Regions from separate parts of the Streptomyces sp. NPDC060035 genome, predicted to be linked through region 3. Evidence: riboswitches for the same ligand, from Rfam matches in the RefSeq annotation. Region 3 holds a riboswitch; each other region holds the start of a gene.
The links. Region 3 has a riboswitch for cobalamin ahead of cobN (cobaltochelatase subunit CobN). Riboswitches for the same ligand answer to the same signal wherever they lie in the genome.
Positions count from the first base shown of each region.

Region 1 (9,975 bases), on a different contig from region 3:
CGTCCTGGGCGTCGTCCGGGTCGGCGCCCTCGTACTCGGCGAGCCAGAGCAGGGCGTAGGGACGAAGCGGCGGTTCGGTGACGACGGTGCGCACCACGGGCTCCGCGGGAGCGCCGACGACACGCAGCGCCTCGAAGGCGAGACCGCGCAGCAGGGCGTCCTCGCCCCGGGCGACGGCGAGCAGTTCGGTCACTGCGCTGCCGACGGTCCGGGCGGCGAGCCAGGCCCGGTATTCGGCGCGGGCAGGTCCGGGGGTGAGCCGAGCGCAGCCGAGCAGCATGTCGGCAGCGGACTGCTCGATGTTTCCGGCCGGGCTCTGGGCGGCGACGCAGATCTGTTCCAGCTTGACCCAGACCGCCCAGTTGCCCAGGGGGGTGAGCGTGGCGTGTCCGGCTCCGAGCGTGAGCGCGCCGACGGCGGCGAGGCCTTCGAGGGCCCAGTCGAGCAGGAGCGCGTTCAGGTCCTCGGGCTGCCCGTCGGCGGGGCTGCCGGGGGCGGGCTGCTGCGGCGGCCCGTACGGCACTTCGCACCGCTCCTCGTGGAGTTCCGCGACGCGCTGGCCGAGGAGGTCCAGGAGCGCGGGCACGGTGACGGAGCCGGCCGAGAGCTGCAGGAGCGAGAGCACCTGGGGTACCGCCTCGACGGCTTCGGCGACCGCGGTGGCCTCGATGCCTTCGGGTGCGGCGTGGACGAGCGACCAGGCGTCGAAGAGCGCCACCCAGCCGCGCAGCACGGCGGAGTCGTCCCGGTCCCAGGCGCGCAGCCTCCAGCCGGGGCGCGCGGTGTCGCCGTGGAGTTCGATCAGCCCGGCAAGCCTGGCCCGGTCCCAGCCGGTCTGTATCTGAGCCGGGGACAGTTCCAGCGCCGCCGCGGCCCGTTCCAGGGCATGGGTGGCGAGCGGGGCCGCCCCCGGGCTCGCGCCGTCGGCGGCCCAGTGGGCGATCCGCACGGCGTGGGCCAGCACGGCCCTGGCCTGGCGTGCCAGTTCCGCAGGGGGCGGTGTGCCCTCGGGTGGGCGGGGGGCCGGCCTGGTGCGCCGGGTGGTCACGGCCTTGCGGGCGGTGGCAAGGGGTCGCGGGCGGACAAGTCGCAGCCTGGAGTCGCGCGGGGTACGGGACGTCACGGGGAGCAGTCTTGCCTCTGACGGCCCGAAAGCCCAAACGGAAGCCGGATCCCATGGCTACGGGAGGGCTTCGGCCCCGGTCACCAACCGGGCCGATCCCTCCCATCAGCTCACATCAGGGGCGTGAGGAAGCGCCGGAGGGCCTCTTCGTAGCGTGCCGGATCGGCATTCCACATCGCCGCATGCGGAGCCTGCGCCACGGGGTGCAGGGTGACCAGGTCGGGACGTCGCGCGGCCAGTTCCTGGGAGGGCTGCCAGGGGGCCAGGGTGTCGTCGGGGCCGTGGAAGATCAGTGTCGGGGCGTGCAGGGCGGTCGGCACGGAGGTGTCCAGCAGCCGGGCGCCGTGCAGTCCGGTCTGGCCCTGGGCGGCCCTGACGGCAAGAGGCAGGAGCGCGGCGGGGATGCCGCGGGCAACGGCCAGGGCACGCAGGGTGACCTTCCAGTCCAGGACCGGGGAGTCCAGGACGAGACCGCTGATGCGGTCGCGGAGTGCGGAGTTGACGGCGGCGTGCAGGGCCATCGATGCGCCGGAGGACCAGCCGTGGACGACGACGCGCTCGGCCCCGTAGCGCACGGCGTATCGGATGGCCGCGTCGAGGTCGCGCCATTCGGACTCGCCGAGGTGGCCGAGCCCGTCGGGCGAACGGGGTGCTCCGGCGTCACCGCGGTAGGCCAGGTCGAGCACCGGGAGCTGCTGGGCCTGCAGGAATCCCATGACGTTCATGGGGTGTTCCCGGGTGGTGCCGAGGCCGTGCACGGTGATCACCCAGGTGTCGCGGGCGCCGGGCAGGAACCAGGCGGGCAGGGCGCCCAGCTCGCCGGGGATCTCGACCTCCTTGTACGCGAGGCCGAGTGCGCCGAGCGGGTCGCCGCTGTGGAGCTCGGGGGTGATGCGGACCTTGGCGCCCGGTTCCAGGCTGCCCCGGGTGACGCGTTCCAGCCTGCGCACGACGGTGTCGGCGGAGTCGTGCGGTGCCTGCTCGACGACCGGGCCGACGACCGCGTGGACGTCGCGGCCCACCAGTCCGTACGTACCGGGGCGCAGGGCGGCGAAGGAACGGGTCAGGGTGACCTGCCCGGCCGCGGTGGCGTGCACGGTGAGTCTGCGGTCGGCGGGGAAGGGACGTGGTGACGGAGCCCCGAGGGCGGCGTCGCTGGCGTAGCGGCCGGCCGCGACCGCTGCCGCACCGACGCCGAGGATCGTAGTGACGGCCGCTGCCGCCGCTGTTGCCGGGCGCACGGCTTCAGTGTCCTGGGCAGCGGCGCGGCCTGCCAGCGGGGAGGGGCCGTCCGGTACCGGACCCGGGCTCAGCCGGGCTGGCCGTACCCCTTCAGGGCGTCCGTCACCTCTCGCAGCTGGGCCGGGGAGAGCAGGGTCGGGTGGTGGCCGGGCACGGAACTCGCGGTGAGCCAGAGCCTGCACATCCATTCGAGCTGGGCCGTGCGGTCGTAGGCCTCGTCGAGGGTGTCCCCGTAGGTGACCGTTCCGTGGTTCTGCAGCAGGCAGCCGGTGCGGTCGCGCAGTGCGGTGAGCATGTTCTCGGCGAGCTCCCGCGTCCCGTACCGGGCATAGGCGGCGGTGCGGACGGGGCCGCCGAGCATGGCGGCGGCGTAGTGCACGAGCGGGACCTCGGTGACGAGGGTGGAGACGGCCGTGGCGTGGACCGCGTGGGTGTGCACGACGGCGGCGGCGTTGCTGTTGTTGTAGACGGCCAGGTGGAGGGGGAGCTCGCTGGTCGGGGTCATGTCGCCGAGGACCTGACGGCCTGCGAGGTCGACGCCGACCGCGTCTCCGGGGCCCAGCCGGTCGTAGGGCACTCCGCTGGGGGTGACCAGGACGACGCCGCCGACCCGCGCCGACACATTGCCGGAGGTACCGACGACCAGCCCGTCCGCAGCCGTCCTGCGGGCCGTCGCGACGACACCGTCCCACACCCGCTCGATCGCGTCCTGATGCTGATCGCTCATGCGGAGATCCTAGGTCGACGGGCCGTTCGGCCCGATCCGTTGCGGAGCACGTGACCGAAGTCTCTTCAATGGGGCAAATCCGGCAGACCGTGCGTGCCCCGGAACCCGGTGACGGCCGGTCCCCGCAGCGCCGCGTGGCTGCGGGGCCACCCCCGCGCGCACACAAGCGGAATGGCTATTCGCGCTTGGAGTCACCGCACCGCCCTGCTCAGTTCATCTTCCGTTCATCCAGGTTGCTTACGTTCCTACAGCCACTGACGTCGAACGATTGCCTGGGTAAATGGAACACATCACGCTGCTGCTCGCGATCGTGATCGTGACAGCTCTCGTGTTCGATTTCACGAACGGTTTCCACGACACCGCCAACGCGATGGCCACCACCATCTCGACCGGCGCCCTCAAGCCCAAGACAGCGGTGGCCATGTCCGCCGTTCTCAACCTCGTCGGCGCGTTCCTGTCGGTGGAGGTCGCCAAGACGATCTCCGGCGGGATCATCAATGAGAACGGCCTCAGAACCGAGGTCATCTTCGCGGCGCTCGTCGGCGCCATCCTGTGGAATCTGATGACCTGGCTGGTCGGTCTGCCCTCCAGCTCCTCCCACGCACTCTTCGGCGGCCTCATCGGCGCCGCGGTGATGTCGGCCGGCTGGTCCTCGATCAACGGCGGCACCGTCGTCACCAAGGTCCTCCTGCCCGCGATCGCAGCCCCCCTCGTCGCCGGTCTGGCCGCACTGCTGGCCACGAAGCTGACGTACCGCCTCAACCGGAAGATCACCGACGAGGCCCAGCTGAAGTCGACCGCCAAGGGGTACCGGGCCGGCCAGATCGCCTCCGCCGGTCTCGTCTCGCTCGCCCACGGCACCAACGACGCGCAGAAGACGATGGGCATCATCACCCTGGCCCTGGTCACCGGCGGCGTCCTCGCCCCCGGCTCCAACCCGCCGGTCTGGGTCATCGCCTCCGCCGGTCTCGCCATCGCGATGGGCACCTACCTCGGCGGCTGGCGCATCATCCGCACCATGGGCAGCGGCCTCACCGACCTCAGGCCGCCGCAGGGCTTCGCCGCCCAGACCAGCGCGGCCACGGTCATCCTGGCCTCCTCGCACCTCGGCTTCTCCCTCTCCACCACCCAGTCCTGCTCCGGTGCCGTGATGGGCGCGGGCCTCGGACGCAAGGGGGGCGTGGTCCGCTGGTCCACCGCCACCCGCATGTTCATCGCCTGGGGCCTGACCCTGCCGGCCGCCGGTCTGGTCGGCGCGGGCGCGGAATTCCTCACCAAGCAGGGCCCCTGGGGTGTCGGCGTGGTCGCCGTGCTCCTCGTCTCGGGCTCCGGTGCCATCTGGATGCTGTCGCGCCGCAAGCCCGTCGACCACACCAACGTCAACGCGACGGACGCCGAGCCCGCGGGCGTCGTCACCACCGCCATCGCGGCCGTCAGCCCGCCGCCCGTCGGCTCCGGCATCCCGGACCTCAAGACCACCATTCCGGCCCCGGCCCCGGCGGCCGGAACCCCGGCCGACCCGGCCCGACCGGCCACGGTGTAAGGACAGATCCGTATGAACATCGACTGGGCAGCTCTCGCCTCCGTCTTCGGCGTCAGCCTCGTGGTCACCGTCGCGCTGGTCGGCCTCTTCACCCTCGGCATCATCGGCCTCTCCAAGCAGGCGTCGACGGCTCCGGCCGGCGGATCTCTCACGCTGGCGCGCACCGGCGCGTACGCCTGCTTCGGGCTGTGCGCGGCGGCGGTCGCCTACGGGATCTACCTGATCGTCGCCTGACCACCCGGCGCTTCCCCGCCGCCTCGTCACATCGGGCCGGACACACCACCTGTGTGTCCGGCCCGATGTGCGTCTGCGCACACTGCGCTCCTGCAGGTCAACGGCAGGTTGACGGGCGTTCACGGGGCGTGGTGGACTGCCGGTGCCATTTACGGCGACAGGAGAGGAAGCCGGTGCGAATCCGGCGCGGTCCCGCCACTGTCACCGGGGAGCAGTCCCCCACACGGAAGTCACGGTCCATCACGGACTGGAAGGCCGGGGGAACTGCGGATCCGGAAGCCAGGAGACTCTCGTCGCCGGTCACGTCGAACCAGGGCGCGGACCCTGAGTTAAGGACATCTGCCATGCCTGGCTGCCGTGCGTCGGTCCCTGTGTCACCCGCTGCGAAGGTCCTTCGAGGCACGACGGCCGGCTGAACCGTGCGAGCCGACCGCATCTTCGCGTACGGCGCCACCGCCGGTCTGATCGGCGACCTGCTGCTCGGTGATCCCCGCCGGGGCCACCCCGTCGCCGCCTTCGGGCAGGCCGCAGCAGGTGTCGAGAGCCGGCTGTGGCGCGATCACCGCGGCTGGGGCGCCCTGCACGCGCTGGTCTGCGCCGGAGGCGCCGCGGGCGCCGCCGCACTGGCCGCCCGTGCCGTACACAACCGCCCCGCCGCGGCGGTGGCACTGACCGCCGCCGCCACCTGGTCCGTCATCGGCGGTACGTCGCTGGGCCGGGAGGCCCGCGCCATCGGCGGTGCGCTCGCCGCAGGTGACATCGAGGTGGCCCGGGAGCGGCTGCCGCATCTGTGCGGCCGTGACCCGTACTCCCTCGACGGCCAGCAGATCGCCCGTGCGGTGGTGGAGTCCGTCGCCGAGAACACCTCCGACGCCGTCGTCGGCGCTCTGGTGTGGGGCGCCATCGGCGGTGTCCCGGGCCTGGTCGGGTTCCGGGCCGTCAACACCCTCGACGCCATGGTCGGCCACAGGTCGCCGCGCCACCGGCGCTACGGCTGGGCCTCGGCCCGGCTCGACGACCTGGTCGGCTGGCCCGGTGCCCGCCTCACCGCCGTGCTCGCCGTGGCCGCCGGCGGGCGCCCGCGCGAGGCCGTACGGGCCTGGCGGGCCGACGCGGGCAAGCACCCGAGCCCCAACGCGGGCCCGGTGGAGGCATCGTTCGCGGGTGCGCTCGGCGTACGCCTCGGCGGGACACTCGCGTACGGCGGGCGGGTCGAGCACCGGCCCGTACTCAACGGGGAGAGCGGCCGGGACGTGCGGGTCACGGACATCGAACGCGCGGTGCGGCTGTCGCGCCGGGTGAGTGTGCTGGCCCTCGGCGTGTGTGCGGCCGCGCGGCTGGCCGCAGGACGGAAGGGTCGGGCATGAGCGGTGGACAGGGCGGCGGGCTGCTGGTCGCGGGAACCACCTCGGACGCGGGCAAGAGCGTCGTCACGGCGGGAATCTGCCGGTGGCTGGTGCGCCGGGGGGTGAAGGTCGCGCCGTTCAAGGCGCAGAACATGTCGCTGAACTCGTTCGTCACCCGCGAGGATGCGGAGATCGGCCGCGCCCAGGCGATGCAGGCGCAGGCCGCCCGGGTGGAGCCGAGCGTCCTGATGAATCCGGTGCTGCTCAAGCCCGGCGGTGACCGTTCCAGTCAGGTGGTCCTGATGGGGAAGCCGGTCGGCGAGATGAGTGCGCGCGGCTATCACGGGGGCCGTCAGGAAGCACTGTTCGGGACGGTCGTGGACTGCCTGGAGCAGCTCCGGGGCACGTATGACGCCGTGATCTGCGAGGGGGCGGGCAGTCCGGCCGAGATCAATCTGCGGCGCACGGACATCGTGAACATGGGTATCGCGCGGGCCGCCCGCTTCCCGGTGCTGGTCGTCGGGGACATCGACCGGGGCGGTGTGTTCGCGTCGTTCTTCGGTACGACGGCGCTGCTGAGCGCCGAGGACCAGTCGCTGGTCGCCGGGTACCTCGTCAACAAGTTCCGCGGCGATGTGTCGCTGCTGGAGCCGGGCCTGGACATGCTGTACGAGCTCACCGGGCGCCGTACGTACGGGGTGCTGCCGTTCACCCACGGCCTCGGCATCGACGAGGAGGACGGGCTGCGGGTGTCGATGCGCGGCGCCGTCCGGGAGTCCGTTGTCGCGCCGCCGCACGGGCAGGACGTGCTGCGGGTCGCGGTGTGCGCCGTGCCGCTGATGTCGAACTTCACCGATGTGGACGCGCTGGCGGCCGAGCCGGGTGTGGTGGTGCGGTTCGTGGACCGGGCCGAGGAGCTCGCCGACGCGGACCTGGTGATCGTGCCCGGTACCCGCGGCACCGTGAAGGCACTGGCGTGGCTGCGCGAACGGGGGCTGGCCGACGCGCTGCTGCGGCGGGCCGCCGAGGGGCTTCCGGTGCTGGGGATCTGCGGCGGGTTCCAGGTGCTCGGCGAGTCCATCGAGGACGAGGTGGAGTCGCGGGCGGGGCTGGTCGACGGGCTCGGGCTGCTGCCGGTACGGATCCGGTTCGGCCGGGAGAAGGTGCTGGGCCGGCCTGTCGGGTCGGCGCTCGGAGAGCCGGTGGAGGGGTACGAGATCCATCACGGGGTCGCCGATGTGCGCGGCGGTGAGCCGTTCCTGGACGGATGCCGGGTGGGCTCGGTGTGGGGGACGCACTGGCACGGGTCGCTGGAGAGCGATGCGTTCAGGCGCCGGTTCCTGGCGGAGGTGGCGCTGGCGGCCGGGCGGCGGTTCGTGGCGGCTCCGGACACGAGCTTCTCGGAGCTGCGGGAGGAGCAGCTGGACCGGCTGGGGGATCTTGTCGAGGAGCATGCGGATACGGATGCGTTGTGGCGGCTGATCGAGGCGGGAGCGCCGAGCGGGCTGCCGTTCGTGCCGCCGGGGGCACCGCGGGCGGAGGGGCCGGTGGTGGGGGCGGGGACGCCTGCGGCGGGCTCTGTTCCCCACCCCGCCCCCACCCTTGACCGGGGCTCCGCCCCGGACCCCGGTCATCGAGCGCCGGACAGATCCGATGTGGTGCCCCGGGACGCGGGGCGCACGCCCCACGGGCTCGATCTCGCAGGGCGGACGCCTGATGGGGCCGGAGCAGTTGTGCACGTGACAGAGGAGGCACCGTGAGTACCCCGTATCCCTTCACCGCCATCGTCGGGCAGGACGACCTGCGGCTCGGGCTGTTGCTGAACGCCGTCAGTCCGGCCGTCGGCGGCGTTCTCGTGCGGGGCGAGAAGGGCACCGCCAAGTCCACCGCCGTGCGGGCGCTCGCCGCGCTCATGCCTGAGGTGTCCGTGGTCTCCGGGTGCCGGTTCTCGTGCGATCCGGTGGCGCCCGACCCGGCGTGTCCCGATGGTCCGCATGAGACCGGGACCGGCGTGTCGCGTGCCGCTCGGACCGTGGAGCTGCCCGTCGGCGCGTCCGAGGACCGCCTCGTGGGTGCGCTGGACATCGAGCGGGCGCTCTCGGAGGGGGTCAAGGCCTTCGAGCCGGGGCTCCTGGCCGACGCGCATCGCGGGATCCTCTACGTGGACGAGGTCAACCTGCTCCACGACCATCTGGTGGACCTGCTGCTGGACGCGGCGGCCATGGGTGCCTCGTACGTCGAACGCGAAGGCGTCTCCGTACGGCATGCGGCGCGGTTCCTGCTGGTCGGGACGATGAACCCCGAAGAGGGTGAGCTGCGCCCGCAGTTGCTGGACCGCTTCGGCCTGACCGTCGAGGTGGCGGCCTCCCGGGACACCGATCAGCGGGTGGAGGTCGTGCGGCGGCGGCTCGCGTACGACGACGATCCGGCCGGGTTCGCCGCCCGGTGGGCGCAGGAGGAGGGCGCGTTGCGGGCACGGATCGCCGCCGCGCGTGTCCTGTTGCCCGAAGTGGTCCTCGGGGACGGCGTGTTGCGGCAGATCGCGGCGACGTGCGCCGCGTTCGAGGTCGACGGCATGCGTGCCGACATCGTCATGGCCCGCACCGCGACCGCGCTGGCCGCGTGGGCGGGGCGCGACGAGGTCACCGCCGAGGACGTGCGCCGGGCCGCACTCCTGGCGCTCCCCCACCGGCGGCGCCGCAACCCCTTCGACGCCCCGGGGCTGGACGAGGACAAGCTGGACGACACCCTCAGGGACGCGGCCGACGACGCGGACGGGGGCGATGACGATCCGGAGCCCGACGGGCCCGGTGGCGGTGGTCTGCCTCCTCAGGGGGGCGGTCCCGACGCGGAGGGCGGTCCGGGCACGGAGAGCGGTCCCGACGCGGAGAACGGTCCCGACGCGGAGAACGGTCCCGGTACCGGCCGTCCCGAGGCGCCCGCGCCGGCCGGCGGCGGGGAACAGCAGCCCGTACGTGCCTCGGAGCCGTTCCGTACGAAGATGCTCAGCGTGCCCGGTCTCGGCGAGGGCGCGGCCGGGCGGCGGTCCCGGGCGCGTACCGAGCACGGGCGGACGACCGGGGCGCGGCGGCCCGAGGGCACGCTGACGAAGCTGCACCTCGCGGCGACCGTGCAGGCGGCGGCGCCGCATCAGCGGGCGCGCGGGCGGTCCGGTCGCGGTCTCGTCGTACGGCGTGACGACCTGCGGCAGGCGACACGGGAGGGGCGCGAGGGGAACCTGGTGCTCTTCGTGGTGGACGCCTCGGGGTCGATGGCGGCCCGGCAGCGGATGAGCGCCGTGAAGGGCGCCGTGATGTCGCTGCTGCTGGACGCCTACCAGCGGCGGGACAAGGTGGGCCTGGTGACCTTCCGCGGCAAGGACGCCGAGGTGGTGCTGCCGCCCACCTCGTCGGTGGACGCGGCGGCGGCGCGACTGGAGTCGCTGCCGACCGGTGGGCGCACCCCGCTGGCCGCCGGACTGCTGAGGGCGCACGACGTACTGCGGGTGGAGCGGCTGCGCGATCCGTCCCGGCGGCCGCTGCTCGTCGTGGTGACGGACGGCCGGGCGACCGGTGGTCCGGACCCGGTGGCGCTGGCCGCGCGGGCCGGCCGGCTGCATGCCGCCGAGGGCACGGCGTCCGTCGTCGTGGACTGCGAGTCGGGGTTCGTACGCCTCGGGCTCGCCGCACAGCTCGCCCGCGATCTCGGGGGCAGCGCGGTCACGCTCGACGAACTGCGCGCCGACTCGATCGCCGGGCTG
Region 1 is NZ_JBHWVO010000037.1:9,265-19,239, reverse strand. It holds gene ACFWBQ_RS34770 (hypothetical protein) at 1-1,048, opposite strand, end outside; gene ACFWBQ_RS34765 (alpha/beta hydrolase) at 1,234-2,364, opposite strand; gene ACFWBQ_RS34760 (class II aldolase/adducin family protein) at 2,433-3,092, opposite strand; gene ACFWBQ_RS34755 (anion permease) at 3,373-4,635, shown strand; gene ACFWBQ_RS34750 (hypothetical protein) at 4,648-4,869, shown strand; cobalamin riboswitch at 5,032-5,159, shown strand; gene ACFWBQ_RS34745 (cobalamin biosynthesis protein) at 5,289-6,236, shown strand; gene ACFWBQ_RS34740 (cobyric acid synthase) at 6,233-7,975, shown strand; gene ACFWBQ_RS34735 (putative cobaltochelatase) at 7,972-9,975, shown strand, end outside.
Region 1: it holds a riboswitch for cobalamin, as region 3 does, so the genes downstream of both, ACFWBQ_RS34745 (cobalamin biosynthesis protein) here and cobN (cobaltochelatase subunit CobN) in region 3, are expected to answer to the same signal.

Region 2 (9,975 bases), on a different contig from region 3:
TGACCAGGTGGCGGCCGAGGCCGCGCTCGCGGACGCCCTCGGCATCGGGCGCTGGGCTGCGGTCGTCGGCGGTTCGATGGGCGGCATGCGTGCCCTCGAATGGGCGGTGAGCCGGCCGGAGCGTACGGGATCGCTGCTGCTGCTCGCCACCCCGGCCGCGGCGTCGGCGGAACAGATCGCCTGGGGCAGCGTGCAGATCTCCGCGATCCGCACCGACCCGGGCTGGCGGGGCGGCCGGTACCACGACGCCCAGCCCGGTTCGGGTCCGCACCGGGGTCTCGGCCAGGCGCGGCGGATCGCCCAGGTCACCTATCGCAGCGAGGCGGAGCTCGGGGCGCGGTTCGGCCGGGAGGCTCAGCCCGGTGAGCTTCCGTCGCAGGGCGGGCGCTATCAGGTGGAGTCGTACCTCGACCACCATGCCGCCAAGCTGGTGCGCCGCTTCGACGCCGGCAGCTATGTGACACTCACCGAGGCGATGAACGGACACGATGTGGGCCGGGGCCGCGGCGGTGTCGCGCGGGCGCTGCGCCGGGCGGGCATGCCCGCACTGGTCGCGGGAATCGACTCGGACCGGCTCTATCCGCCGTCGCAGCAGGCGGAACTGGCGGCGCTGCTGCCCTGCGCGGACCGCCTCCGGGTCATCGAATCACCTTACGGGCACGACGGTTTCCTCATCGAGACCGGCCATGTGGGCGACCTGGTAAGGGAGTTGCTGCCCGCATCGTGACCACTTCCTGCCCATCCCCTCCCTCCCTGGAGCGCTCATGAGTTCCGTACAGCCGTCCGAAGCCGCGTACGACCGGCTGAGACTGCGTCAGTGGTCCAGCGGTGATGCCAGATCGGCCGGGATCGACCGCCGCGATCTCCTGAAGCTGGTCGTGGCGGCGTCGGTTGCTGCCCCGCTGATTCCGGCCGCGGCCTCGCCCGCCCACGCGGCGGGGACCCTGGCGGGGGTGGTGAAGCCACTGCCGCCGGAGCTGTTCACGGTGCGCGGCACCAACGCCGAATCGAATTTCGCCGCGCTGCGCGACACCGGGCTGCTCACTCCCGCCGACCGATTCTTCGTCCGCAACCACACCGCGACGCCCCGTATCGAGGCGGCGGACTGGAAGCTGACGGTCTGGGGCAGCGGGCTGACGGGCGGGCCGGTGGACTTCTCCTACGATGCCTTGCGCGCCCTGCCGTCCGTCACCCGTACCGCGTTCGTCGAGTGCGCGGGCAACGGCCGCAGCTACTTTGCCTCGCAGCAGAACCAGCAGGTCAGCGGCACCGCCTGGACCCTCGGCGCGATCGGTACGGCGCGCTGGCGCGGGGTGCGGCTCGCCGATGTGCTGCGGCTGGCGGGGATCGGGAGGGACGCGGTCGACGTGCTGCCGCGTGGCCTGGACGCGGAGGTCATCAGCGACGGGACGAATCTGGGGCGGGTGCGCAGACCGCTGCCGGTGTCGAAGGCACTGGACGACGTCCTCCTCGCCTACGAGATGAACGGCGAGCCGCTGCCGCCCGACCACGGCCATCCGGTCCGGCTGATCGTCCCGTCCTGGGTCGGCATCGCGAACATCAAGTGGGTCGGCGACATCGAGGTGTCCACGGAGCCGCTGCTGACGCCGTGGAACACGGGCCTGTACCGGCTGTTCGGCCCCGGCTATCCGTCCGAGGGCAGCGATCCGCTGACCCGGCAGACACTCAAGAGCGCCTTCGAGCTGGCGCCGGGTGCCACGTTCGCCGCCCACCGCAGGCACCTGCTCACCGGCCGGTCCTGGTCGGGCGGCGCACCGGTGCGTTCGGTCGAGGTCAGCACCGACGGCGGCACCCGGTGGCGGCCCGCACGGCTGCGCGACGAGCCCAGGAGCGGCAGCTGGGTCCGCTGGTCGGCCGACTGGGTCCCCAAGGAGCCCGGGCCCGCCGTACTGCTCGCACGGGCGACGGACCGGTCGGGCCGCACCCAGCCGGCGACGACGGCCCACAACACGCAGGGCTACCTCTTCGACGCGGTGGTGCGGCACCCGGTGACGGTCGCATGACGCTGCCCTTCGCGGTTCGGCGCGGCCCGGACAGTACGGGGCGATCACGTCCTGGGCAGCCGCGTCCGCATAGTCCATGGCGATCATGTCCTGGGCAGCCGTGTCCGGCCGCCTCCGCACGGGTGAACCGATCGCCCGGGCGACGGGACTCAAGCCTGCCGCAGTGCCCCTTCGAGAACGGCGCGGTGTACTGCCCGGGCGAGTCGTGATCCCCAGCGCGAGCGCGGGCCGCCGAAGGGTTCCCCGGCCTGCGCCCCGGGGTCGGGCGCGGCGATGCACACGGCGTCCGTGGGGGTGCCCGAGCAGTCGAGTCCGGCGTCCACGAGCGCTTGGACCTTGGCCTCGGTGGCCGTTGCCACGGCGTTGACCAGGGCGGCGTCGGAGAGGGCCACCGGGACGGTGACGACGATGTTGACCGTGCCGGGCGGCAGTGGGCCGTCTGTGCCTGCGGCCGGGGCCGCGGCCCATCCCCGTACCCCGAGGCCGCTGGTGACGGTGGCCGTGACGCCCCCGTCGGCCGCGACGGTGCAGGCGGTGACGTCCGCGGCCGTCATCAGACCGGCCCCAGGGCCGCCGAGGTCCTCGGCCGCGGCGATCTCGGCGAGGTGCCGGTCAGGGTCCGGCCTTGGGTATCCGCCCGGTACCTGCGCATTGAGAATCCATGCCCGCGGTCCGATACCGCCGCCCAGGACGGCGCTGCTGCACACCCGCCAGCCGGGTCCCAGCCGCCAGACCAGGTGGTGAAGACGGAGGCCGTCCTCCTGCCTGGCCAGCAGTTCCCCGCGCTGTCCGGGGAGGCGGATACGTACGGAACCGATGGCGCAGCACCCCCGAGGACAGGCCGCCCGACGGTCGGCAACGGCGCGTCGATCATACGTGTGGGGAGGGGCCGCATCTCCGGTGCACCCAGGAGGGTGCTCACCCGAATGGCGTAATGCTTCGCAGGGGCCGACACAGCCGCTGCGCGGGGCCACCGCCGACCCCGGGTCCTTTGGGCCGCCCCCTGCCCGAGCCGGGAAGTTGCAGCGTCCAACCGGGTGAGGCGCGATGGAAACCGGACGCGCCTCCCCTGCTGGACCCACCCACAGGACGCGCCCGGGCGAGGAGGAATCGGCCATGGGAGCCGCTGACGGTTTCACGGATTCCGGAGAACTCGACGGTCTGACCGTCTACGACAGTGACGGCGAGAAGGTCGGCAGTGTAGGGCGGGTGTACGTCGACGACGACACCGGCAAGCCCGACTGGATCACGGTCAAGACCGGCATGTTCGGCATGAAGGAGAGCTTCGTACCACTGGCCGGAGCCCGCCGCGTGGGCTCCGACCTGCATGTCTCGCACGCGAAGGACCGCGTCAAGGGTGCCCCCAGGGTGGACGCCGACGCGCATCTCTCCGTGGCCGAGGAGGAGGAGCTCTATCGGCACTACGGCCTGACCAGGAAAGCCAACGCGGGCATGGGCGGCGACGCGCGCACCACGTCCGGCACCGGAACGGCAGCCATGGGTGCCGCCGGAGCGGCGGGAGCGGCCGGAGCGGCGGCCCGCACCAAGCCAACGGGCAAGGCGACAACGGCCGGTGCCACGGGCACAGCGGCCACCACGGGCGCCGGCATGGGCAGGCACCGCGACACGGAGACGTCCTCCACGTCGCGCCCGCTCGCCGGAGCCGGAGCCGAACGGTCCGCCGCAGGCGCCGGAGGCCGGGAGGAGATGGTCCGTTCCGAGGAACAGCTCCTCGTCGGTACGGAGGAGTACGAGAGCGGAAAGGCACACCTGCACAAGTACGTCGTGACCGAGAACGTCACCCGGACGGTGCCGGTGTCCCACGAGGAAGTACGCGTGGTGCGTGAACCCATGCGGCCGGGCGAGAAGTCGACCGGTACGACGGGCATCGGCGAAGAGGACGTCGAAGTCACCCTGCACGCAGAGCGCGCCACCGTCCGTAAGGAGGCCGTCCCGGTGGAGCGGGTCCGTCTCGAAACCAACAAGGTCACCGAACAGAAGGAAGTCTCCGCCGAGCTCCGCAAGGAGAAGATCGACTACGCGGACGGCAAGGACATGGGCAGCGGCAAGGACACGGGCGGCGAGTTCGGCCAGGGACGCCGCCGCTGACCCCCTCACTCAGCGGCGACAGGCCGCGCGACAGCAGCGAGGGGCGGCCCCGGACGACTGTGGGCCCGCCCCTTCGCCATCAGTCATCCGAAGGCCGGGACGCCCGCAGCGGCCCCGGCAGGAAGCGCACCGAAGGCCTGCCGTCCGGCCCGTCCGGCGTCACCACCGCCCGTACCCGGTAGACGTCGGCGATGAGTTCCCCGGTGATCACCTCCGCGGGCGTTCCGCAGGCGACCACCCGTCCTTCTTTCATCACGGTGATCCGGTCGCAGAACATCGCGGCCAGGTTGAGGTCGTGCAGCGCCGTCACAGCGGTGACGGGCAGGGCGGAGATCAGGGACAGCAGCTCCAGTTGGTGCTGGATGTCCAGATGGTTGGTCGGCTCGTCCAGGAGGAGTTCGCGCGGCTGCTGCGCGAGTGCACGGGCTATCTGGACGCGCTGGCGCTCACCGCCGGACAGGGTGTGCCAGGACTGCTCGGCGCGATCGGCGAGACCGGTGCGTTCCAGTGCCTCGCGCACGGCGTCCTCGTCCTCGCGGCCGGGCGCCGACCAGGCACGGCGGTGCGGAATGCGGCCGAGGCGTACGACGTCCAGGACACTCAACTCGACCTGGGTGACTGCGTGCTGGTCGACCACGGCGACGCGTCGGGCGACCGTGCGACGGCCGGTCTCCGCGAGGCTGCGGCCGTCGAGGGTGACCACTCCCGCGCCCGGCCCGAGGACGCCGGCCAGGATGCGGAGCAGTGTGGACTTGCCGGATCCGTTCGGTCCGAGGAGTCCGACGGTGGCGCCGGGCGGAGGCGCGATGTCCACGCCGTCGAGGACGATCCGCCCGCCCGCTTCCCGCGTCACGCGCTCGGCCCGCAGTCCCTCGGCCGTGGCGGCGGTCATGAGGTCCTCCGGGTCCGGTACAGGACCAGCACGAAGGCGGGCACCCCGATGAGGGCGGTGACCACTCCGACCGGCACCTCCTGCGGGTCGAGGACGGTGCGCGCCAGCGTGTCGACCCAGACCAGGAACACCGCCCCCGCGAGCGCGGTGACCGGCAGCAGGCGCCGGTGGCCCGAACCGGTCAGCGCGCGGGCCGCGTGCGGCAGGACGAGGCCGACGAAGCCGATGGCGCCCGCCGAGCTCACGAGCGCCGCAGTCAGCAGCGCCGTCGTGCAGAGCAGCACGATCCGGGTGCGGGCGACATGGACGCCGAGGGCGGCCGCCGCGTCCTGGCCGAATGCGAAGGCATCGAGCGTACGGGCGTGTCCGAGGCAGATCAGCAGCGTCACGGCGAGCACCGCGGCGCACATCCACACATCGGTCCAGCCGACCCCGCTCAGGGAGCCGAGCAGCCAGAACAGCACGCCGCGGGTCTGCTCGGCGTCGGCAGCGGTCATCACGACGAAGGAGGTGAGCGCGGAGAAGAGCTGCATGGCCGCCACACCGGAGAGGACGACCCGGTCGGTCGTCCCGCCGAGCGTGTGGCTGAGCAGCAGAACGAGGGCGAACGAGCAGAGGGCCCCGATGAAGGCACCGGCCGAGACCGAGACCGCTCCCCCACCTGCCCCGAGGATGACGACCACGACCGCTCCGGTGGACGCCCCGGAGGAGACACCGAGCACGAACGGGTCGGCGAGCGGGTTACGCAGCAAGGACTGCATCACCGTGCCGCATACCGCGAGTCCGGCCCCGCACACCGCGGCGAGCAGGGTGCGGGGCATGCGCAGGTTCCAGATGATGCCGTCCCGGATCGGGGTGAGCTGCGAGTCCCCGAGACCGAGATGGGCCGCCACCGCGGACCACACGTCCGGGACCGAGATCCGGGCGGGCCCGATGGTGACGGCGACCGCGACGGACAGGAGCAGCAGAGCCGTCCCGCAGCTCCACAGGAGGCCGTCGCGCAGGACACGGACGCCGGACGCTCGGGGTACCGGTGCCTTCTGTGCACGTACGCCTGCGGCCTGCTGGGTGTCGGTCACCCCGCGAGCCCGAAGGTGCGCAGCCCTGCGGCCACGAGCTCCACGCCCTCGACGGTACGGATGGAGGGGTTCAGGGCCTGGCCGCTGAGGAGGACGTAGCGCTTGTGCCGGACCGCGTCCATGTTCTTCGTGGCGGGATTGGACTCCAGGAACTGGATCTTCTTCTCGGCACTCTCGGCGGTCTGCGACTTGCGGGTCAGGTCACCGATGACCAGGACGTCGGGGTTGCGGTCCGCGACGGTCTCCCAGTTGATCCGGGGCCACTCCTCGTGGGTGTCGTCGAAGACGTTCCTCGCGCCGAGCTCCTCGGTGATGATGCCGGGCGCTCCGCAGCAGCCCGCGAGGTAGGGCGCCTCGGCGTTGGCGAACCAGTAGAGCAGGGTGGCGTCCGACGACTCGATGCCGGCGGTCGCCTTGCCGATACGAGCCCGGAGTCGGTCGACGAGCTCGTCACCGCGTTCCTTGACTCCGAACACCTCGGCCAGATCGTGTACTTCGGTGTAGACGCTCTCCATGGTCAGCGGTTTCGTACGGGATCCGTCGCCGCTGCCGCTGTTGTCCTTGGCCGTGCAGTCGGCCGGCGAGACATAGGTGGGGACCCCGAGGTCCTCGAACCGTTCGCGGGGCGCGACGCCGCCCTTGGCGAGGGTCGATTCGAACGAGGCGCTGATGAAGTCGGGTTCCTTGTCGAGAACCTTCTCCGAGGAGGGCCGGTTATCGGCGATACGGGGGACGTTCGCGTTGGCCTTCTCCAGGCCCTTCATCACCGGGTCGGTCCAGGTGGAGGTGCCCGCCAGCCGGTCGGCGAGGCCGAGCGAGAGCAGGATCTCCGTCGACCCCTGGTCCAGGGAGACCGCGTGGTGCGGGGCCGCCGGGACGGTGACGGTGCGTCCGCAGTTCTTCAGCGTCACGGGGTACCCGGCGCTGCTGTCCTGCGCCGGTGCGGCGGATTCGCCGTCGCCGCACCCGGACAGCAGGACAAGTCCCGCCGTGAGCAGGGCGGTTCGGCGTACGGTGCTGGCTATCGGTGGCAATGGGTCCCTCTGCGTCCTGGGGCTCATGCGCGGAGCCCGGTACCGAGCACCGCTCCCCGTACGGGAGCGGGTGCCAGCAGGTTTTCGGACTCGGGTTCATCCGGACGGGACGCCTTCCCGGACCCCGAGGGTGTCCAGTGGCCGTGGCCCCGCCCGTCCCCCTCACCGCTGCGCGTCAGCTCCGGTTTCGCACCGGATTCCCTGACTCCACTTGGAGTGTGACTGGCTTCTGCAAGCTATCACGCAGCGGCACGGAGACCTGGGGCCGTGGCCGGTACGACGGGTGGGGCGTCCCCCCGCACCGGCCCCTTGCTGGGTCAGGACCTGCGGCGAACCGATTCTCCGGCTCTCACCTGCGGTGTCTGCGCCGGCGGGCGAGCACGGATGTCGTGCCCCAGTACGCGAGCAGCACGGCCCGCAGGCCGAGGATCTCGACGGCCTCGCGCACACGCCGGGCCCCGGCCGCACCACCGGGTGGCGTACGGATGGCTCGTCGGGCGCTCACAGTGCGGCCGGCTCGTCGGTCGCTCACAGTGCGGCCGGCATCGACGGCTCGGCCGGGCCTTTGCGCCAGGGGCCCTCCGGGTCGTCGTACGCGTCGGCGTAGTCCGGTCCTGCGATCGGCCAGTCGGCAAGCAGCTCTCCCGGCAGCGCGAAGGACTCGACCAGTTCGGGTGCGTGTGCGGCGACGGCAGCGATCAGTTCCTCGGTGGCCTCGGGCAGCTCGTCGACCTGCTCGGCGGTCAGGAGACCGGCCACCAGCAGATCCCCGCTGTTGCGTGCCACCCACTCGAGGGCGAACAGCCGCTCCAGCTCGGCCAGCCGCTCCCGGGCGGCGCCTTCGGGCAGCGTGGCCAGCGCCTCGGCATAGCCTTCGGCCGCCTGCCGGTACGCGTGGGCCTCGACGCCGCGCAGCGCGGCCCCGGAGGCCGCGTTCCACCGCGCGAGCGCGTCACCGTGCGGTGCCCGGAGCGCACCTTTCCTGGCACGGGTGAACCAGATCTCCTCCACCGCCGCGAGGAGCCTGCCGAGGAACCGGGGGTCGGCCAGTTCACCGGGGGTGCGGTCGACCGGGGTGTTCCCGGCCCCGTCCGCCGAGGTGTTTCCGGCCCGGTCCGGCGAGGTGTCCCCCGGAGCCGGTCCGGCGGCGAAGAGCATGTCCGCCGCCGCCTTCGCGTGGACGGCGAGATTGTCGCCCTCGGCCGTGATGGCGCCTTCGACTCCCGTGACCAGCTCCGTCATGCCGTTGTTCTCCAACAGCGCCTGGGCGCCGCAGCGTTCACGGCACTCGACGATCACCGCGCGGGACTTCCAGGTGATCCATCCCTTGGCGACCGCCACCAGCCGCTCCGCCTCCGCCCTGTCCTCATCGGTGCAGCGTTCCCACCGGTCGAGGGCCCTGCGGTGCAGCAGGCTCATGGCGAAGACCGTGGCCATGGCCGAGGCGAGCGGCCCGTGGTGGGTCCGGTGGGCGCTCACCGGAATCCGCCCGGTGCCCCGGGCACCGGAGATCAAGCGATGGCCGCCGTAGCGGACGGCGACCGCAAGCGTCGCGCGGGCGGAGCCCACCGCGCTGGCGCTCATGGAGATCCTCCCGGGAGTCACACGGCCGATGGACGTCAGGAAGCGGCGCCGCCGGTCGGCGGGAGTACTGCTGAGCACGCAGTCCCCGCCGATACCTCTGCGGTCCCCCAGCAGGGCGTCCCGCCCCACGAACAGCCGGTCGAACGAGGTCAGACAGTGGTCCACGGGGCTGCCCATCCGGGCCGGCAACCGCCGGATCCGTACGCCGGGAAGCGCCTGGGCGTCGTCGGTGAGCGGCACCAGGAAGAGGCGTACCCCGTGTTCCGTACCGTCGACGAGAAGACGTGCGGCGACCAGCCCCGTTTTCGGTCCTCCCGCCGGGCTGGTGTTGGGCATGAACTTCTGTGCCCCCGCGTGCGGGGTGTGCAGGACGAACCCGTCGCGCTCACGGTCGTACGCCGCGGTGGTCTCCAGGGACGCCGCGTCGTTGCCGTGGACCACCTCCGTACAGAGAAAGGTGCCGATGCGTCGCATCCCCAGATAGTCGGACAGGTCGCGGTCCGTGCCGGCGTCGTGGTCGAGGAGGCTGCCGAGGAAGAGGCTGTAGTGGATGCCCGCCACGGTGGTGAGCGCGGGGTCCACCGGGCCGAGCCACTCGTGCAGGGCGGCGAGCGCGCGTGGGTCGGCGGCGAGGCGGGCTCCGCTGTCGAGGGACCTGTTCAGGATCCGCAACCGGTCGTAGGCGAGACGGAGGCGCTCGTCGGGGGTGCCGCCCCCGGGCCGGCGAAACGGTTCTGTGCTGATCAGCCGCTGCCAGAAGCCGTGCTCCCGGCGGAAGTCCGCTCCGAGGAGGACTCCGGTCAGCAGATCGGCTGCGGACGGGTGGACGGTGTCGGTAAGGGTCACGGTCATGAAGGAGTAAACGACCGGGGCGGGCGGGAGGACACCGGCGACGGCATCCTCAAGCCTTTGGGACAGGTGCCCCGGTCAGTCCGGCCGCAAGCTCCTCCTCGTCGGGCGGAAGGGCGCCGGCCCGTGCCACGGTCACGGCGGCCGATGCCACCGCGTGGCGCAGCACATCGCCCAGCGTCTCCGTGTCGAGTGAACGCAGCCGTGCACGGCCGCCCTCCCCGAGCAATCCCTGCGCTGCCAGGGCGTGCAGGGTGCCGGACATGAACGCGTCGCCCGCGCCCACGGTGTCGACGACCCGGACGGGCACCGCGTCGATGCTCACCGTCGCACCGGGAAGGACCGCCAGCGCCCCGTCGGCTCCCCGAGTGACGAGGACGACCGCGGGGCCGGAGCGCAGCCAC
Region 2 is NZ_JBHWVO010000034.1:47,050-57,024, reverse strand. It holds gene ACFWBQ_RS34170 (homoserine O-acetyltransferase) at 1-727, shown strand, start outside; gene ACFWBQ_RS34165 (sulfite oxidase) at 765-2,024, shown strand; partial or broken gene ACFWBQ_RS34160 (adenosylcobinamide amidohydrolase) at 2,174-2,898, opposite strand; gene ACFWBQ_RS34155 (PRC and DUF2382 domain-containing protein) at 3,141-4,133, shown strand; gene ACFWBQ_RS34150 (ABC transporter ATP-binding protein) at 4,213-5,025, opposite strand; gene ACFWBQ_RS34145 (FecCD family ABC transporter permease) at 5,022-6,104, opposite strand; gene ACFWBQ_RS34140 (ABC transporter substrate-binding protein) at 6,101-7,165, opposite strand; cobalamin riboswitch at 7,196-7,380, opposite strand; gene ACFWBQ_RS34135 (hypothetical protein) at 7,488-7,643, opposite strand; gene ACFWBQ_RS34130 (acyl-CoA dehydrogenase) at 7,667-9,574, opposite strand; gene ACFWBQ_RS34125 (carbohydrate kinase) at 9,624-9,975, opposite strand, start outside.
Region 2: it holds a riboswitch for cobalamin, as region 3 does, so the genes downstream of both, ACFWBQ_RS34140 (ABC transporter substrate-binding protein) here and cobN (cobaltochelatase subunit CobN) in region 3, are expected to answer to the same signal.

Region 3 (9,975 bases):
GTCCCTGGCCCTGCAGCGAACGCACCGTCGCGCGGTCGACGTTCGTCAGGGCGCGGACGAGCTTCGGGGTGAGGAAGACGTTCACGAGGCATAGGAGGGGGCGGCGGCGATCTGCAGGGGGGAGGAGAGGTAGTACTGGTGGCGGACGCCGTCCGGCCCCGAGCGTCCGGCCCCGAGCGTCCGGCCCCGAGCGCCCGGCCCCGAGCGCCCGGCCCCGAGCGCCCGGCCGCGGCGGCCGGGCACCCGACCTGGCCGGGCTGCCGACCGGGCCGGACAGTAGAGTTCGGCAGCGTCATCCCCCCGAACACCGAGGTACCGGCCGTGTCCCCCGCACCATCCGAACCGCCCGCCCCGCAGCTCGCGCCCGCCGTGAGCGTTGTGGGTATCGGTGCCGACGGATGGGCGGGCCTGCCGGACACGGCACGCTCCGCGCTCCTGGACGCCGAGGTACTGATCGGCGGTGAGCGCCAACTGCGGCTGCTCCCGCCCGACTGCGGCGGCCGGCGCGTGCCCTGGCCGTCGCCGCTGCGGCCCGCCGTACGCGGCCTGCTCGCCGCCCATGGGGGGAACAGGATCGCCGTACTGGCCAGCGGTGATCCCATGTTCTACGGCATCGGCCGGGCCCTCACCGAGGAACTGGGCGCAGGGACGCTGCATGTCCTGCCGCACCCGTCGTCGATCTCCTACGCCTGCGCCCGGCTCGGCTGGCCGCTGGAGGACACCGAGGTCGTCACCCTGGTGGGCCGCCCCGCGGCCCGGCTGGCCGCAGCCCTGTACGACGGGCGTCGGCTGCTCGTCCTCAGCGCCGACGCCGACACTCCGGCCGCCGTGGCCGCCCTGCTGCGGGAGCACGGCTTCGGACCCAGCCGGATGCGGGTGCTCGAACAGCTCGGCGGTGAGCTCGAGGACTGCGTGGAAGGCACCGCGGACACCTGGGCACGTGAGCCCGGAGACCCCCTCAACGTCATCGCCGTCGAGTGCCGCTCCACCCCGGACGCCCTGCGCATCGGCGCGGTACCGGGTCTGCCCGACGAGGCGTACGAGCACGACGGCCAGCTCACGAAGCGCCACGTACGGGCCGCCACGCTCGGCGTACTCGCGCCCGCGCCCGGTGAACTCCTCTGGGACATCGGTGGCGGCTCCGGATCGATCGCCGTCGAATGGCTGCGGACCCACCCGTCCTGTCGTGCGGTGACCGTGGAGCGCGACCCGGTGCGGGCGCAGCGCATCGCCCGTAACGCGGACCGGCTCGGCGTCCCTGCCCTGCGCGTGGTCACCGGCCGGGCACCGGACGCCCTGGCCGGACTGCCCGTACCCGACGCCGTGTTCATCGGCGGCGGGCTCACCGTGCCCGGCCTGCTCGACGCCTGCTGGGACGCGCTGCCTCCGGGCGGCCGGCTGGTCGCCAACACGGTCACGCTGGAGTCGGAGGCGCTGCTCGCCGAGCGGTACCGGGTGCACGGCGGCGACCTGGTGCGGCTTGCGGTGGCCCACGCGGTGCCCGTCGGCGGGTTCACGGGGTGGCGCCAGGCGATGCCCGTCACACAGTGGTCCGTATGCAAAGCCTCCCCCGACTCATACGCCTCAGGAGACAACAGATGACCGTGCACTTCATCGGTGCGGGCCCCGGCGCCGCAGACCTGATCACGGTGCGCGGCGCGCGTATTCTCGCCGCCAGTCCCGTCTGCCTGTACGCGGGCAGCCTGGTGCCGCGCGAGCTGCTCGCCGAATGCCCCCCGGACGCCCGGCTCGTGGACACCGCCGACCTGGACATCGACCAGATCACCGCCGAACTGGTCCGTGCCCACGCGGACGGTCACGACGTCGCCCGGCTGCACTCCGGCGACCCCTCGGTCTTCAGCGCGGTCAACGAGCAGATGCGGCGGCTCGACGAGGCGGGCGTGCCGTACGACGTCGTGCCCGGGGTGCCCGCGTTCGCCGCGGCGGCGGCTGCGCTGAAGCGGGAGCTGACGGTGCCCACGGTCGGCCAGACCGTCATCCTCACCCGGATCGCCCAGCGCGCGACCGCGATGCCCGAGGGAGAGGACCTGGCCACGCTGGGCCGCAGCGGCGCGCTGATCGTGCTGCACCTCGCGGCGCGGTACGTGGACCGGGTGGTCGATGAGCTGCTGCCGCACTACGGGGCCGACTGTCCTGCCGCCGTGGTGGCCATGGCCTCGCGCCCGGACGAGATCATCCTGCGCGGATCGCTGGACTCCATCGCGGAGCAGGTCAAGGCGGCGGGGGTGATCCGCACTGCGGTGATCATGGTGGGCCGGACGCTGGGCGCGGAGCAGTTCCGCGACAGCCACCTCTACTCGCCGGCCCGGGACCGCCACACCTGCTGACCGCGCGCCGGGCCCCGCCCGCCCGCTCGTGGGCCGCCTCAGGCCCGTCCGGCGAGCACCAGAGGTCCCGACGTCACCGCACCTCGCTCCGTCCCACCACCGTCCCGGCGCGGTCGATGCAGATCACGTCCACCGCCACGGGTGCCCCCCGCAGCACGGACAGCGCCTGGTCCCGCGCGGCCACGGCCACCAGGTCGCCCAGCGGCACACCGGCCGCCGCGCACAACTGCAGCGCGGCAAGGCCGGTGTTGGCGACCTCGATCTCCGCCGCAAGCTCCTCGCTCGCGCCGCCCTGCCGTGCCAGCCCGGCCAGGAAGGGCTTGTCGACCTGGGAGCGGCCCGAGTGCAGGTCCAGGTGACCCGCGGCGAGCTTGGACAGCTTGGCGAACCCGCCGCAGACCGTCAGCCGCTCCACCGGATGCCGGCGCACGTACTTCAGCACCGCCCCCGCGAAGTCCCCCATGTCCAGGAGGGCGATCTCCGGCAGCCCGTACTCGGTCACCACCGTCTTCTCCGAGGTCGAGCCCGTGCACCCCGCCACATGGGTGTGCCCGGCTGCCCGTGCGACGTCCACCCCGCGGCGGATCGAGTCGATCCAGGCCGAGCAGGAGTACGGCACCACGACGCCCGTCGTACCCAGGATCGAGATCCCGCCCAGGATGCCCAGGCGAATGTTCCACGTGAAACGTGCGATCTCCTCGCCGTCGTCCACCGAGACCGTGATCTCGACGTCACCCGTGCCCCCGTGCTCAGCCGCCACCCGCGCCATGTGGTCCCGCATCATCTGCCGGGGCACGGGGTTGATCGCGGGCTCCCCGACGTCGAGCGGCAGCCCCGGGAGCGTCACCGTCCCCACGCCGGGCCCGGCCCGGAACGCCACCCCGGACCCCGGCGGGAGCAGCCGCACGGTGGCCCGAACCAGTGCACCGTGCGTCACATCCGGGTCGTCACCCGCATCCTTGACCACTCCCGCTGTGGCCTGCCCGTCGGTGAGCTCCTCCACCGCGAGCGCGAAGGCCGGGGTCTGGCCCCTGGGCAGAGTGATGGTCACGGGATCGGGGAATTCTCCGGTCAGCAGGGCGGTGTACGCGGCCGTTGCCGCAGCGGTCGCACAGGCGCCGGTCGTCCATCCGGGCCGCAGACCGGTGTGCTTGAGTTGAGCGGTGCGCCCGCCCTGCGCCTCACTGCTCATGGATGGACCGATCCGATGCCTCTGCACGTACTCGTCCTCGGCGGCACGACGGAGGCCCGCCTGCTCGCGGAATCCCTGGTGGCCCCGGACGGACTGCCCGCCGGGGCCCGGGTGACCAGCTCGCTCGCGGGTCGCGTCGGCCGTCCGAAACTTCCGCCCGGTGAGGTGCGCATCGGTGGATTCGGCGGAGCCGACGGCATGGCCGCATGGCTCCGGGCGCATCGAGTGGATGCGGTCATCGACGCCACCCATCCTTTCGCCGGGAAGATCAGTTTCAACGCGGCCGCAGCCGCCGCCGCAGTCCATGTTCCCCTGCTGGCACTTCGCCGGCCCGGCTGGGTGCCCTCGGAGGGCGACCGGTGGCATTCGGCCGACTCACTGGCGGGGGCAGCCGGGCTTCTCCCGGGACTGGGCCGGCGGATCTTTCTCACAACGGGCCGGATGGGTCTCGCCGCATTCGCCGGTCTGGACGGGCTGTGGTTCCTGATGCGTTCGGTGGACGCTCCCGATGCGCCGTATCCGGCGCGGATGGAGACGCTGCTGGACCGGGGGCCGTTCACGCTGGAGAGGGAGCGGGAGCTGATCCGCCGCCATCGCATCGATGTTCTCGTCACGAAGGACAGCGGCGGCGAGGCGACCGCCCCCAAGCTCACCGCCGCCCGCGAGGCAGGCATCCCGGTGGTCGTGGTCCGGCGGCCACCGGTACCGGGAGGCGTGCCGGTGGCCGGGACCCCCGGGGAGGCCGTCGCTTGGCTGCGCAGCCAAGCGGGACCGGCGTCCTAGACGCCCGTACGGCCGTCGATCCGTTCGCGTACAAGATCGGCGTCGCCGCAGTGGCGGGCGTACTCGCCGACCATGTGCGTGCAGATCCAGCGCAGGGTGACCTGCCCGCCCGTGAAGGGGCTGGTGTCATCGAGTGCGCGGGCTGCGCAGTTCTCCCGCGCCCGGCCGATCTCGGCCTGCCATACGGGCAGCGCCTCCTCGTACGTCGCTCCGTCGGCCAGGTCGAAACCGCCGTCGGTGGCTTCGGGGTCGGCACCGGGGGTGAACATCGGCGGCACGTCCTCCTGGGCCAGGACCCGGCGGAACCAGTTCCGCTCGACCTCCGCGAGGTGCTGGACGGAGCTGGACTCCCGGACCGGGCAGAGCTTCACCGAACGCTTCGAGAGCAGGAACTTCCGGATCGGCGGCACCGGCCAGGGCCCCTTCTCCCGCTACGGCTCGACATCACCGGCAACGGGGGCGCGGACGAGATACAGCTCTCCGGTGTGCGGTTCGCCGGAACCACCGCCGACGATTTCAGCGGCTACTACCAGCGGTACAACGAGGGCCCCATCGGGTACCGGGGCACGGCCCTCGCCGCTCCGGAGGACTCCGTCGCGGAGCCGGAGCGGGAGACGGCGGCCGGCCTCGCCGCGGAACTGGAGCAGGCGGCCCGCAGCCTGGCCGAGTCGGCCCGGTCCGTCGGAAGGCTGTCCGACCGGGTCCGGGACCGCTGACCCCGCCGCGGCCCGGACCCCGCCGCGGCCCGGACCCCGCCGCGGCCCGGACCCCGCCGCGGCCCGGACCCCGCCGAGGTCCGCACGCCGCCCGGGCCTGGCGCCGCCGGGTTCAGCCCCGCGGCCTCGTTCAGCTCTCCGGATACCGCCTCGGCGTCCAGACGATCTGCCGGCCGTCGCCCCGCCGCACCCACCGGGTCTGCGAGGAACCCACGATCAGGATCGTCCGCATGTCGACCTCGGCCGGGTCGAGATCGGCCAGGCGCACCGTACGCACGCTCTCCGCGGGGCCGCCGACATCGCGCCCGAGCACCACGGGCGTGTCCGGGGAGCGGTGCTCCAGCAGCAGGTCGCGGGCCTTGCCGACCTGCCAGGTCCGGCTGCGTGAACCGGGGTTGTACAGCGCCATCACCAGATCGGCCGTGGCCGCCGCACGCAGCCGCTCGGCGATGACCTCCCACGGCTTGAGCCGGTCCGAGAGCGAGAGGGTGGCGTAGTCGTGGCCCAGCGGAGCCCCCGCTCGGGCGGCGGCGGCATTGGCCGCGGTCACCCCGGGCAGCACCCGTACCGCGATGTCCGTGTACGCGTCCTGCGAGGCCACTTCCAGCACGGCCGTCGCCATGGCGAAGACCCCCGGGTCGCCGCCCGACACCACGGCCACCCGCCGCCCACGCCGCGCCAGATCCAGAGCGAACTCCGCCCGCTCCGACTCGACCTTGTTGTCGGAGCCGTGCCGCTGCTGTCCGGGACGCACAGGCACCCGGTCCAGGTAGGTCGTGTAGCCGACGACGTCGTCGGCGGCGGCCAGTGCCCCGCGCGTCTCGGGTGTCAGCCACAACGGTCCGGCGGGTCCGGTACCCACCACGACGACCTCGCCGGAACCGGCTGCCCGTTCGGGGCGGGGCGCGTCGATCCGGCTCGGCAACACCGCGACCGCGAAGTACGGCACCGAGTCCGCGTCGGTGTCGGCCAGGTCGCCGGTGCGCTCCCCGGCCATCGTGGCGCGCTCGACGTAACGCGCCTCGGCCAGCCGCCCGGACGCCTCGAACGCACGGCGCACGGCGGGAAACGTGCGGCCCAGTTTCATCACCACCGCGGAGTCGGTGGCCGCCAGACGCGCCGTCAGTTCCTCCTCCGGCAACGTGCCCGGCAGGATCGTCAGCACCTCCTCGCCCTCGACGAGCGGGGTGCCTAGACGGGCGGCGGCGGCGCTGACCGAGGTGACACCCGGGATGACCTCGGTGGCGTAACGGTCTGCGAGCCGCTTGTGCATGTGCTGGTACGAGCCGTAGAACAGCGGGTCGCCCTCGGCGAGCACGGCGACCGTGCGTCCCGCGTCGAGATGCACCGCGAGGCGGGCCGCGGCCTCGGTGTAGAACTCGTCCAGCGCGCCCCGGTAGCCGCCCGGATGGTCGGTGGTCTCCGTCGTGACGGGGTAGACCAGCGCCTCTTCGATGTGGTCGGCGCGGATGTGCTGCGCCGCGATGGAACGGGCGATGGACCGGCCGTGCCGGGCGGAGTGGTAGGCCACGACATCGGCCTCACCGATGACCTGCACGGCTCGTACGGTCATCAGGGACGGGTCGCCGGGGCCGAGCCCGACCCCGTACAGCCGTCCGGTCTTCCTGTGCTCGCTCACGCTCATTCTTCCTCGCTGGCGATCGCGTTGATGGCGGCCGCCGCGATGGCGCTGCCGCCGCGCCGGCCGCGCACGATCAGGTGCTCGAGGCCGGACGGGTGGGCGGCCAGGGCATCCTTGGACTCGGCGGCACCGATGAAGCCGACCGGCACACCGATGACGGCGGCGGGGCGCGGGGCGCCCTCCTCGATCATCTCCAGGAGCCGGAAGAGCGCGGTGGGTGCGTTGCCGACGGCGACGACCGCCCCCTCCATCCGGTCGCGCCACAGTTCCAGCGCGGCGGCGCTGCGGGTGGTGCCCAGCTTCGCGGCCAGCTCCGGAACGGCCGGGTCGGACAGGGTGCACACGACCTCGTTGGCCGCGGGCAGCCGCTTACGGGTGACACCGCTGGCGACCATGGCCACGTCGCACAGGATGGGTGCACCGGACCGCAGTGCCGCGCGGGCGTCGGCCACGGCGTCCGGGGAGAAGGCGAGATCGCGTACGAGGTCGACCATGCCGCAGGCGTGGATCATGCGGACGGCGACCTGGCTCACATCGGCGGGCAGCCCTGCCAGATCCGCCTCCGCGCGGATGGTGGCGAAGGACTGGCGGTAGATCGCCGGTCCGTCCTTCTCGTACTGATGCACAGTGCTGTCGCTTTCTTCATCGGGTTGGTGGCCGGCGGCCAGACACAGGTGAACGGGGTGATGCACGGTCAGGTGCGTGGGCTTCGCGCCGCTGCCACCGCGGCGGCGAGCGCTGCAGGGTTGTTGCGGACCGTCGCCGTGGCGTCTCTCCGGTCCCCCGTCACGTGGGAGATCCGGTGTCCGTCCGGGGTGGCGACCACGTCGATCCATTCCCCGTGCGGATGGCCGCACCGGCGTTCGCACCCGGACCAGTACACAGGCAGCCGTCCCGCGGGTCCGACGGCGGCCCCCGCTTCGGCCCGCACGTCGGCCAGCGACTTGGCACAGCCGGGCCGTCCGATACAGGCCCCGACACCGGCCCACGGCGATCCGGGCCCGGTGATCAGACCGGCCTCCGAGAGGCCGGCGAGCAGGTCGTCCGCGTGATCCGGCGCGACTCCGGTGACGACGACGCCGCGCCACGGGGTGAGCCGCAGTTCGCCGGCGCTCGACAGGAGCCGCCAGTGATTCCGGTCCAGGCGTCCCAGCGGTACGCCGACGGACAGCGCGACGTCGCGGTGGCGGCCGTGTACGGGGCCGAGGGCCGGCCGGAGGGATGCGCGAGGGCGGGGGTGACGGTCCGTCGACACGGCGGTACCGGTCTGCCGCAATCGTCGTACGACATCGTCGGCCAGTGCGGCGGCGCCGTCCGGCAGGTCCTTCACCCGCCAGGCGTCGGGTTCCGTGGCGGCGTCCAGAAATGCTTCGGCGGCCAGGAGTGCGGCGCGGGGCCCGTCGGCGGCCGGGACACGCAGGACGGTGTCCGTGTCCCCGACGCGCAGCATCGCATCGCCGTCGTCACGGGCCAGCAGAGTGAGGTCGGCGCCGAGGGCGTCCACGTCACCGCGGCCGTCGTCGAGTGCGAACAGGAACCGGCCGGAGAGCGCGGCCGCACGGTCGCTTCCGCACAGCAGCCGGTCCAGTCCGGTCAGCCACGGTCCGACGTCCGCGGCCCCGAGACCGTCGAGCCCGGCCAAGGGGGAGGCGACGATGTTGCGTACCCGCTCGTGGCGTTCGGAGGGCAGCAGCCCGGCCCGGCTCAGCAGCCCGGCCAACTCCGCACCGCAGTCCGGGGCGAGCCCGCGCAGCTGCACATTGCCGCGCGAGGTGAGATGCAACTCACCGTCGCCGAGTCGCCCGGCGGCTTCCCCAAGCGCGTCCGCCCGCCCGACGGTCAGCACCCCGCCGGGTATGCGGACCCGCGCCAGCGCACCGTCGTCCGCCCGGTGCAGACGCAGTGTTCCGGGGCAGGCATCACCGCCCGGAGACCGGGGCGGGACGGCGGATGGGGGCATGGCGGCGAGCATACCGACCGTGACCGCAGCACAGCCCTACGGTCACTGTGACCTGCAGGACACCCACCGGGGCGGACCCGGAACCCGGGCGCGGACCCGGAACCCGGGCGCGGACCCGGAACCCGGACCGGAACCCGAACCGGACCCCGGAACCCGGACCGGAACCCGGGCCGCGTCCGGTTCCGCGTCCGCGTCCGGCCAGGTGTCCCGAGCGACGCCCCTGCCGAGTCTGCCTCCGGGCGGAAACCGGCCCGTCGAGGCGCCCGAGGACACATCCCGACCAGGGGCATCTCGTCACGCCCACCGGCCTGCCGCCTACTATGCCTAGCGGCGGTCCGTTCGGCCCGCCATCGCCAGACGGCGACATGGGAGGAAGCCCGGTGAGATTCCGGCGCGGTCCCGCCACTGTGAGCCCGGCCGAAGGCCGGGCGAGTCAGGAACTCCTGCCGTCCGACACCGCCCGGGGCGTGGACACCCCGAGGAAGGGCTGACGCCGCATGATCCTGCTCCTGTCGACGTCCGACACCGACCTGCTCAGCGCCCGCGCCTCGGCAGGCCCGGTCAACTACCGCTACGCCAACCCCTCCCGGCTCTCCGTCGAGGACCTCCCGGAGCTGCTGGACGGCACGGACCTCGTCGTCGTACGCCTCCTCGGCGGCGTACGGGCATGGCAGGACGGCCTCGACCAGGTGCTGGCGACCGGTCGCCCCGTCGTCGTTCTGACCGGTGAACAGGCCCCCGACGCCCAGCTGATGGCCGCGTCCACCGTCCCCATCGGAATCGCCGCCGAGGCGCACGCCTACCTCGCGCACGGCGGCCCCGCCAACCTGGAGCAGCTGGCCCGGTTCCTGTCCGACACCGTGCTGCTCACCGGCCACGGTTTCGAGCCGCCCGCCCCCGCCCCCGCATGGGGCCCGCTGGAGCGGACGGCCCGGGAGGACATCACCGGGCCCACCATCGCGGTGCTCTACTACCGCGCCCACCACATGAGCGGGAACACGGCGTTCATCGAGGCCTTGTGCACCGCCGTGGAGGACACGGGAGCCCGTGTCCTCCCGCTGTACGTCGCCTCGCTCCGTACCCCCGAGCCCGAACTCATCGACGAACTCCGGGCCGCCGACGCCATCGTGACCACCGTCCTCGCCGCGGGCGGCACCAAGCCCGCCACCGCGTCCGCGGGCGGCGACGACGAGTCCTGGGACGCGGGCGCCCTCACCGGCCTCGACGTACCGGTGCTCCAGGCGCTCTGCCTCACGAGCCCGCGCGCCGCCTGGGAGGAGAACGACGAGGGCGTGTCCCCGCTGGACGCCGCCACCCAGATCGCGGTGCCGGAG
Region 3 is NZ_JBHWVO010000009.1:175,799-185,773, forward strand. It holds gene cbiE (precorrin-6y C5,15-methyltransferase (decarboxylating) subunit CbiE) at 322-1,602, shown strand; gene cobM (precorrin-4 C(11)-methyltransferase) at 1,599-2,348, shown strand; gene ACFWBQ_RS16995 (cobalt-precorrin-5B (C(1))-methyltransferase) at 2,422-3,540, opposite strand; gene ACFWBQ_RS17000 (cobalt-precorrin-6A reductase) at 3,556-4,323, shown strand; gene ACFWBQ_RS17005 (DinB family protein) at 4,320-4,712, opposite strand; gene ACFWBQ_RS17010 (hypothetical protein) at 4,809-5,039, shown strand; gene ACFWBQ_RS17015 (precorrin-2 C(20)-methyltransferase) at 5,170-6,684, opposite strand; gene ACFWBQ_RS17020 (precorrin-8X methylmutase) at 6,681-7,307, opposite strand; gene ACFWBQ_RS17025 (cobalamin biosynthesis protein CobG) at 7,376-8,653, opposite strand; cobalamin riboswitch at 8,956-9,107, shown strand; gene cobN (cobaltochelatase subunit CobN) at 9,139-9,975, shown strand, end outside.